DNA from 3 places in the Chryseobacterium sp. HNCC26DJ240 genome. Region 1 is predicted to be linked to each of the others. Evidence: riboswitches for the same ligand, from Rfam matches in the RefSeq annotation. Region 1 holds a riboswitch; each other region holds the start of a gene.
What was found. Region 1 has a riboswitch for cobalamin ahead of AC2A1G_RS02995 (TonB-dependent receptor plug domain-containing protein). Riboswitches for the same ligand answer to the same signal wherever they lie in the genome.
Positions count from the first base shown of each region.

Region 1 (3,281 bases):
GAAATCAAACTGAGTTGCCAAAGCAATCAGCTCGGTATGTCTTTGAGGATAAGCAAACTGTCGTAAGTTGGCATCCAAAGTATTGTATTGATAATCTGCCGAAAGATTGATCTTCCAGAATTTGTATGGCGAATATTGTTGAGCAGTTGAAACATAAAATTCCTGTTGCTTGTAAATATTGTCAATAAATAAGGGTGTTCCTCCGGGATTATCATTGTAATATCTGGTGTAATCATCAGCAAATTTAGAATTGATCTGAAACTTGTATTTGGATGAAATTTCCTTCTCAAAACTTCCCTGCACAAAAAAGTTTTTATCCCATTGTCTGCTTGAAGAAATATCCCCATTTCTGATAATAGCGCCCGGAACTCCTCTCTCAGAATCGTAATAATAACCTTTCAGTTTCCAAATTCCGTTATTGATTTTCCCGAAAACACCGGCCTCAGCACGGAGGGATTCGATGTCGCCGTTTTCTCTGATTCCGCTTCGTTCCCACCCCAGACTTCCGTCGGGTAAAGCTACTTTTTGATGAAATTTATATCGTCCGTGTCCTGTAAGATATTCCGTATTTAAAGAAATACTGATGTTATCCGTCAGTTTCTGTTCCAATAAAATGGAAGGATTTACCACACCAAAAGATCCCGAACGGTAATTAAAATTGACATTCGTTTTCTTTGAACCTGTAAAAAATGGAGTTCTGCTACGCAAATAAATAGATCCCGAAGAACCAAAGTCTTTGGCCGCCTGAAAAATTTCGCTTTTCTGTCCGTTATAGAGAGAAATAGATTCTAAATTATCCAAAGAAAATCTTCCAAGGTCAACGGTTCCGTTTTGAGCATTACCCACAGGAATTCCATCATAGAAAACCCCAACGTGCTGCGTTCCCATCGCACGGATATTTACCGTTTTCATCCCACCGATTCCGCCATAATCCTTCACCTGAATTCCGGAAAAATAACGTACGGCATCAGCAACAGAAGTGCTGTTGAGCTTTTCCAGTTCTGCTCCGGAGAGTTTCTGTGAAGAAATGACTCCTGTTTCCTGACGCTTTCTGTTAAAAATAATATCCCGTATTACTGTGGTTTCAATACTGTCGGTTTCTGTTTTTTGTGCGAAAACAGTTGCTGGTACAGCGAGCATCATTAGCAGGGCAGAAGAGTAAAAATATTTCATTCAGTTTAAATAAAATTCAGAAGAATTCCTTTGAATGAAAAAGGTAGAAGGTAATAACCTGTTTTGCAAAATGCAAAAAGGAAAAGAGACCGACTGCGCTTCATTCCACGAAAGCTTCATCAAAAAAATGCTTTAGAAAGGTATCTGACTTATATTTTCTCGATTTCAGAAAAATACTTACAGTAGCGGGTCTGCTTCGGATTCACACCGAATTCCCTTTTTAAAACGTTGCAAATTTAAGCTTTTAAATAAGAACTGACAATGAGAAATTAATAATTTAAGAATGCCTTTTTTAAAAATTCTACAAAAAGCTTGAGTCAAAATAAAACGGCAGTAAATCTTTTACCGAACTGACTTTGTATATTTCATCGGTAAGGCTCGCAAAATAGATTTCAATATTCTGGTTCTGTTTGGTTTCGTATTCCATTAAACTCTGACGGCAGTTGCCACAAGGTGGAATAGGAGGTGTTTTTTCTGAAGATTTTCTCGGACCACCCACAACAAAAATTTTACTGATTTTCTCATTCGGAAAATTGGCAGCCACCCAATAAATTGCAGTTCGCTCAGCACAAAGTCCCGACGGAAACGCGGCATTCTCCTGGTTGTTACCTGAAAAAATTTCACCGTTTTCAAGAAGCACAGCGCAGCCGACCAAAAAATCGGAGTAGGGAGCATAAGCATTTTCTCTTGCTTTTTTTGCAGCTTCCAAAAGGGAAATTTCGGTTTCGGTCAACTCGTTTTTTGCAGTAAAATGCTCAAAATGGATCTGAAAATCTTTTTTCATTCAAATTAAATAAAGGGAGCTAAAAGTAAAACAATTTCCAACGGTGACAAAATTTGTTTTATTGTAAATCAAAAATCCCACAAGACTAAACGTTAACACTGATAATTACACACACGCAACAAAACCCGAAGGGTTTAATACGAGTAGCCGTAGGTGAAACCTATGGTTAAAAAACATTTGCATCGAACAGAACCCGCAGGGTTCAATATCAATAACCGTAATAGAAATCTATAGTCAATGAATCGAATATGCAACAGAACCCGCTGGGTTCAACAATCTTCCATCTCCCATCTCCCGCCTTCCATCTTCCAACAAATTCCTCCCCAACTCTCACTGTTATTTCGTATTTTTAAATTTTTAAAACAAAACTTCATGTTATACACACCAATCAACTTCAGAAATGTAGAACTTAAAAACCGCTGGGTAATGTCGCCAATGTGCATGTACAGCAGCGATAACGGACTTGCAAACGACTTTCATTTCGTACATTACGTAAGCCGTGCGCAGGGCGGAACCGGACTTATCTTTGTGGAAGCCACAGCTGTCGAACCAAAAGGAAGAATCACCAATCACTGCATGGGAATCTGGAATGATGAGCAGGCAAACGCATTGAAACGAATTGTTGATTTCGTGCATCAGAATACAGAATCCAAAATAGGAATTCAGCTGGCACACGCAGGACGAAAAGGTTCTACATGGGAAAACAAACAGATTTCTCTTGAAGAAGGCTGGGAAACATTAGCTCCAAGCCCAATTCCTTATCACCCGACTGAGAGAATTCCTCATGTTTTAACTGTTGAGGAAATCAAGGAGCAGGTTCAGAATTTTAAAGTTGCAGCCCAAAGAGCTGTGGATGCTGGTTTTGATGTGATTGAAATTCATGCGGCACACGGTTATTTGGTGCATCAGTTTCTTTCACCACTTTCCAATACGAGAACAGATGAATACGGCGGAAGTTTTGAAAACAGAATTCGTTTTTTACTTGAAATTGTTGACGCTGTCAATGAAGAATTAAATGAAAATGTTGCTTTGTTTGTAAGAATTTCAGGAACAGAATATGCAGAAAACGGATGGGATATTGAAGACAGTGTGGCCCTTGCAAAAGTTCTGAAAGATCACAGTGTTAATTTAATAGATGTTTCAAGCGGTGGAAATATTCACGGTGCAAAAATCGAAGTTAAACCAATGTATCAGGTTCATTTATCGGGTCAGGTGAAAAAAGAAGCTGATGTAAAAACAGGAACTGTAGGATTAATTACCAGCGCCGAACAGGCCGAATATATTATGGGACAAAATGAAGCAGATTTGATTTTTGTGGCAAGAG
Region 1 covers NZ_JBXUGK010000001.1:660,499-663,779, forward strand. Annotated here, with positions in the region: gene AC2A1G_RS02995 (TonB-dependent receptor plug domain-containing protein) at 1-1,173, opposite strand, end outside; cobalamin riboswitch at 1,292-1,427, opposite strand; gene cdd (cytidine deaminase) at 1,475-1,957, opposite strand; gene AC2A1G_RS03005 (NADH:flavin oxidoreductase/NADH oxidase) at 2,330-3,281, shown strand, end outside.

Region 2 (3,281 bases), on a different contig from region 1:
ATCGATGCGCAAAACAAAATTCCGTTTGGAGTTGTAAAGGCACAGGAAGGTTATGCGATGGTGCGTGTACACAAGGAAGATTACCGCAAAATCGTTGATAAAATCAGAATGAAAAAAGGCGATGTTTTCGTTTACGTAAAACCCGCTCCCGGAGAAACAGAATGGATTTGGATCAAATATCCTGAAAAAACCGACGACGAAAAACCATTCGTCAGATACGACAGCCTTACAAAAGAAGGTATGGTCAACAAAGACCGTGTCGCTTTCATCGATCAGCTTCCGAAATTTACACCTTCAAAATCTAAAAACGGAAGATCTTACACATTTACAGATAATTCCAATGAAAAACTTCCGACTGCACAACGTACGAAAGTAGTGATCGACATCTACCCTTCCAACGCCAGTTTTAAAAGACAGGAAAAAGATGCCGACGGAAACATCATTAAAATTGATAAAGCAAAACCTTGGGGCATCGGAAAAACCCTGCCTGAAGGCCTGACAGAAGTAAAATCCATTCGTGTACAGCAGCCAGGGCGAGGAACTGTTTTTGTGCGTGACGCTATTAAAAATTTATTTGATCCAACAACCGATTTCGAAAACATTGGTGTAACAGCGATGGATGCCGATCATATTTACATTTATATGATCAACGGAAAAGGCGAAAACAGATACACCACTTTCTGGACAGTGAAGGAAGGAAAAGTAATAAGTCAGATTATTTACAACAATCCTGAATAGTTTTGCAATTTTAAACGTTAAGATCATTAATCGGTTAAGCTTTTTTAAGAATCAATAAAATTGATTTAAGAGTAATGCTTAATCATTTACCTCGGTAAACCTTAAAAAATCTGCAGTCAGTTTGTTCTTAACAACTTAATCTTTCTTAATGGTTCAAATTTTCCGCAGCTACTTAGAAAAAAGATTACCCTAATTTAAATCAAACTTTATTTGTACTTTTGCCGACGGAAAATCACCGAAAATGATCTTCCAGGAAACTGGTTTTGCTTAGCCGCAAATGAAAAGGGAATCGTGTGAAAATCACGAACTGTCGCGCAACTGTAAAGTAACCTAAGTCTTTATAAAAACCACTGTGCACAAGGCATGGGAAGGAATAGAGATGTTACAAGTCAGGAGACCTGCCTGTTTCTTCAAACAAAAAACTTTCGCGATCTGAAGTTTATTGATCAAATGTTATTTCGGGAATTCTCGTTCCTGAAAGATTCTTTTTGTTTCAGTAAAGTTCATTTTTCGCACAAATTTATAATGAAATATGACTACAGAAGAAAGAATTGATGCCTCGGAAACCCGAATTTTCAAAGCCGTTTTTCCCAACACAACCAATCATTACGACACGCTTTTCGGAGGAACTGCCATGCAGCTGATGGACGAAGTTGCCTTTATCACGGCCACAAGATTTGCCAGAAAACGTGTGGTAACCGTAAGCAGTGATAAAATTGATTTTAAAAAACCAATTCCTGCCGGAACTATTGTAGAATTAATCGGAAAGGTTTCTCACGTGGGAAAAACGAGTATGAAAGTGAATGTTGAGATTTTTACCGAACAGATGTATTCTTACGAAAGAGAAAAGGCGATTACAGGCGATTTTACCTTTGTAGCCATCGACGAATTTAAGAAACCAATTCAAATTTTATAATAGATGAACGGTAGTTTTTGACTGCCACTTATCACTTTCAGTCTTTATTTAAAAGGTTTCGGAAAACTTAACTGTTCGCTGAAACCTTTTTCTATTTCTTTAAATAAGATCTAAATTTCGGTTTCTGAGAGACACAATCATTTAATGATGACTGGAGTCGTCTACATGATTATATATTGTATTGTTAATTCGGATTGAACTGAATATTGAAATTCTTTAAATAATCCTCAATGGGTTCCATTCCCATTTCTTTTCTTCTGTCGTTCACAGTTTCAGGATTTTCTAATTTATATAATTTACCATTTTTTATTTGTGAACCATATATTTGGGGGTTTCCTTCGTCCATTAACATCCTATCTTTCATCAATGCGTACTGTCCTTTAGATAAGTCTCCATTTTCAACAGCTTTCTCTACTTGTGGAAAATACTTTTTTCTGATTTCTTCAGTACTATGTTGCAGTCCCAACCAGATGGCGTCCATTTGTCTTTGATCGACCTCTTTTAATGTTGGCATACCACACTTTTCAATAATGCTGATCACTAATTCCTGATTCCTATGATCTTCTTTAGCGTATTTGATGAGTTCATTTGATTTTCTGATCCTCTGGTCACTTTCTAAAACTTCGCTCAGGATTTGACGTTTTTTGCTGCAATCGACTTCAATAATATTTACTGAACCTACATAGACAAATTTATCCTTATTCATATAAAGGAATATTGCTATCATTACAACAAGAGCGGTTAGTATGCTGAATAATATCTTTTTTATTTTCATTTCTATTTCTACTTTTGTACCATATTCCTAAATAGGTTGAACATTTTCGGAATATGACACAAAAGTAGGAATTATTATTAACTGTCGGAATAAAATATAGCTAATGTTTTCTTGCTTGGCCGAAAAAAGTTACCCACATTTTCTTACCGACTTTTTACCAACAACAACATTACTTTTTGAATCTATCTTATATATATATGGCTAAGATTATTTCAACTACTCATCACAAAGGAGGTGTTGCAAAATGCTTCGACAGGCTCAGCATGACATCTCTAATACTAAACGTTTAAAACTTATGTATTTTCAGGCTGAGTTCGTCGAAGCCTTAGTGTTTTAAATAAAATTTGAAATCAGACTAAACTTTAAGAAAATCAGCTCAATTACCAAAATCTGCGTGAGATTCCATTTATCTTAAAACTTTTAACGCTTCCAAATTAAGATTCATTAAGTGATGAAAGGCTTCTTCCATTTCTTCTGATGCTCTGCAGATAGCGTTTTCAAGGATTTTTCTTACCTGGGCTTCGGTTACTTTGGCTTCAGTCCAGCTTTTTCCGGAAGTGTGTGAGTTTAAAATGAAAGGCATAATTCTGTCGATGGCACAAGCAAAAATAGCATCCGGCGTTTCTTCTTCCTCAAATTCTAGCCAGAGATTAAAGAATTCTGAACGGATGGGTTCATCTAAAATTCCGAAAATCTTTTGTGCAGACAATTTTTCTCTTTCAAATTTTCCTACCATTGCAACTTCATCAAAAATGAACGTGTCGCCCGCTTCAATTTCCACCAAATCGTGAATGGAAAGCATTCTGATGACTCTCAAAAGATCAATATCTGCTCTGTTTTTAGCATAAGGAA
Region 2 covers NZ_JBXUGK010000005.1:99,260-102,540, forward strand. Annotated here, with positions in the region: gene AC2A1G_RS11075 (hypothetical protein) at 1-738, shown strand, start outside; cobalamin riboswitch at 980-1,158, shown strand; gene AC2A1G_RS11080 (acyl-CoA thioesterase) at 1,271-1,654, shown strand; gene AC2A1G_RS11085 (DUF6624 domain-containing protein) at 1,839-2,360, opposite strand; gene AC2A1G_RS11090 (HD domain-containing protein) at 2,836-3,281, opposite strand, start outside.
Region 2: linked by a shared signal. The riboswitch ahead of AC2A1G_RS11080 (acyl-CoA thioesterase) and the one ahead of AC2A1G_RS02995 (TonB-dependent receptor plug domain-containing protein) in region 1 are both predicted to bind cobalamin.

Region 3 (3,281 bases), on a different contig from region 1:
AGAAAATTTATAATGGCACGGAATAGTGAATGAATAATCTAAAAATACAGAGGGAAAATTTAGATGGAAAAGGAAATATTGTCGGAGCAATCATGCTTGGTAGTCTTTCTGGTATTGCCATATCCATGTCAATTATTGAATGGCAATCCGGAATTCCGGCTGTGATTTTCGCCGCTTTATTTTTCGTTTTAAATAAATTATTTTTCAAAAAATTTATACTAAACATCATTACCACATTAATATTCATTGTTTTAACAAGTTTTATATTTGATTTTTCTACAATGATGTGTATAGCAAACTGTTTACTCTTATCATGTGTATATTTTTTTATTTGGTTAATAAAGAAACTTAGGGTAAAAAAAAACGATGACATTTTTGAAATCAATTCACACTTTATTAAATGTATTTCGACGAAATCTTCCGATTACAAAGGGTATGCATTGAACCCTTCAGCTTATTTAAAAACCTTTCCACTGAAGCAAATAAAATCTGTTACGATAAAGAAGAAATTTCTGCAATTTACTTTTGAAAATGAAACAATTACTCCTCGGGAACTCACCCATCAGGAAGTTTTAGATATTTATGAATTTGTACGTAAAAAATTTCCTCAATTAAGTGCATAACTGAATGAAGAAAATACTGCTTATCTTTTTGGTTTCTTTAAATCTGATACATTGTAAAAAAGAAACACAGGAACAGATAACAACTCACGTTAAATTTGAAAAGAAAACTACGGAAAATCATACATCAAATGAAGACATTCAATATTTTGAGTTTAAACCAGATTCTATATCGAATGTAAATCTCAAAGGATTTGATGTGATTAGTTCATTTTCCTATCAAGGAAATAAATTTGTTACGGGATATTTTACACCTGTAGACGGAAAAATCGTCAATCCAGATTCGGAAACTGATTACGGACAACGGCTATTGGTTTTGAATAACAAAAATGAAATTATATTTAAAGGTCGAGGTTCCGGCGACACCTATTTATATCAGCCAAAATTTTACAAGAACAATTCGAACAATAAGGTCTTAATCATTTGTCAAATGGCTTTTGAATATTTCTTCGGCGGCGAAGCTTTTTTACTCAAAAACAATAAAATTCAGTACATCGGAAATTTAGATATTGAATCGGATGATATGGATAAATCTTTAACTGATATTATTAATATCGAAGAAGCAAGCAGTGACATTATCTTTAGTTTTAAATCTGATTCTTTATTATTAAAACCTGGAAGCGAAGATATTATGATACCCAACAACAACGTAAGATATATATACAAAAACTCTCGACTTACTTTGAAAAGATAATGCTATGTAAAAAGTCGCCATTCTCTATCAAATAAAAGCTTCACATTAAATACTCAAACCATGCGTATTCTTCACCTCCGCCATCACAAAAGTGCTGTGCGTACTGCCGATAGAATCTACGCTTCCCAATTTATTGAAAACAAAATCCTGATAATGTTTCATATCTCTTACCTGAACTTTTAAGAGAAAATCAAAATCGCCGGAAATATTATAGCATTCAGCAACTTCATCGATATTCAGAATATCTTCTACAAAGCGGTTTCCCACCGAACGGTCATGAATTTTCAGTTTGATTTGACAAAAAACGGTGAAACCCCGATTCAGTTTTTCGGCTTCCAAAACTGCAGAATAATGTTTGATATAACCTTCATTTTCCAGTCTTTTTACACGTTCAAAAACAGGTGATGTTGAAAGATTAATTTCAGCAGCGAGTTCTTTCACGGTCAGCTTTGCATTCTTTTGAAGGATTCTCAAGAGCTGCACATCCTTTTCATCTAGCTTTTCCACAGGATAATTTTCTTTTTCAAGGTTTAAAATTCAAATTTAAAGTAATTTATTCTGAAAATATATATTAATAAAGCTTTATTTCCTTTATTTAAACCATTTACCAAAACAAAACACTTCAATAACTACTTTTACAGAACAATTAATCTTTAAAATAAATTTTTAAAAAGGAAAGGGTTTTACGTAAAGTAAATGAAAAGGGAATCGTGTGAAAATCACGAGCTGTCGCGCAACTGTAAATAATATCCCAAAAATTTTTATTGAAAACATATCCACTGTGAAAATGGGAAGGATGATAAAAATTGTTACAAGCCAGGAGACCTGCCTCTTCTGGAAAAAACAGATTTTAAAGATATTTTTTAATCCAAAATCTTTAATTAAAATTAAAAAAATGAAGACACACCTTCTCGGCTACCCGCGTATTGGAGCCAAAAGAGAGCTTAAAAAAGCCAACGAACAGTATTGGGCGGGCAAAATCACATCAGAAGAATTATTAGAAGTCGGAAAAACCATCAGAGAAAACAACTGGAAACTGCAGAAGGAAGCGGGAATTGACCTTATTCCGTGCAACGATTTTTCGTATTATGATCAGGTTTTGGATATGACGTTGACGGTTGGAGCAATCCCTGAACGTTATCAGGAAATTGCTTTGAAAAAGTCTGAACTGGATGTTTATTTTGCAATGGCAAGAGGTTTCCAGAAAGACGGTCTGGATATTACCGCAATGGAAATGACCAAATGGTTTGATACTAATTACCACTACATCGTTCCTGAATTCCAGAAAAATCAGGAGTTTAAATTATTCTCCAACAAAATTATTCAGGAATTTATTGCTGCAAAACAGTCAGGAATCAATGCAAAACCTGTGATTATCGGTTTGCTGACGTATTTATTATTAGGAAAGGAGAAAGAAGAAGGTTTTGATAAATTGGATTTAGCGCAAAACTTAGTTCAGGTTTACATTCAGATTTTAAAAGAACTTGAAAATCACGGTGCGGAATATATTCAGTTTGATGAGCCGTTTTTAGCTTTAGATTTAAATGAAAAAGCGAAAGAAACGTATCAGTTTATATATGCTGAAATCAGAAAACAATTCCCGAAATTGAAGTTAATTGTTGCGACTTATTTTGAAGGATTAAAAGACAATCTTTCATTGGCAACTTCGCTTCCAATCGATGTTTTGCATATTGATTTAGTTCGTTCTCCTGAAGAATTGGATGAAGTTTTAAATACAATCCCTGAAACATTAAGTCTTTCTTTAGGAATCGTGGACGGAAGAAATATCTGGAAAAATGATTTTCAAAATTCATTAAATATTATTAAAACAGCCGTTGAAAAAATTGGTTCAGAAAGAATCTTCATTGCACCATCTTGCTCATTGCTGCACTCTCCTTTTGACCTTGATTCCGAGAAAAATGAAGAAAATTTATCTCCTGAAATCAAGCAATGGCTGGCTTTTGCAA
Region 3 covers NZ_JBXUGK010000007.1:85,127-88,407, reverse strand. Annotated here, with positions in the region: gene AC2A1G_RS14645 (hypothetical protein) at 30-623, shown strand; gene AC2A1G_RS14640 (hypothetical protein) at 628-1,314, shown strand; gene AC2A1G_RS14635 (Lrp/AsnC family transcriptional regulator) at 1,360-1,821, opposite strand; cobalamin riboswitch at 1,976-2,161, shown strand; gene metE (5-methyltetrahydropteroyltriglutamate--homocysteine S-methyltransferase) at 2,210-3,281, shown strand, end outside.
Region 3: linked by a shared signal. The riboswitch ahead of metE (5-methyltetrahydropteroyltriglutamate--homocysteine S-methyltransferase) and the one ahead of AC2A1G_RS02995 (TonB-dependent receptor plug domain-containing protein) in region 1 are both predicted to bind cobalamin.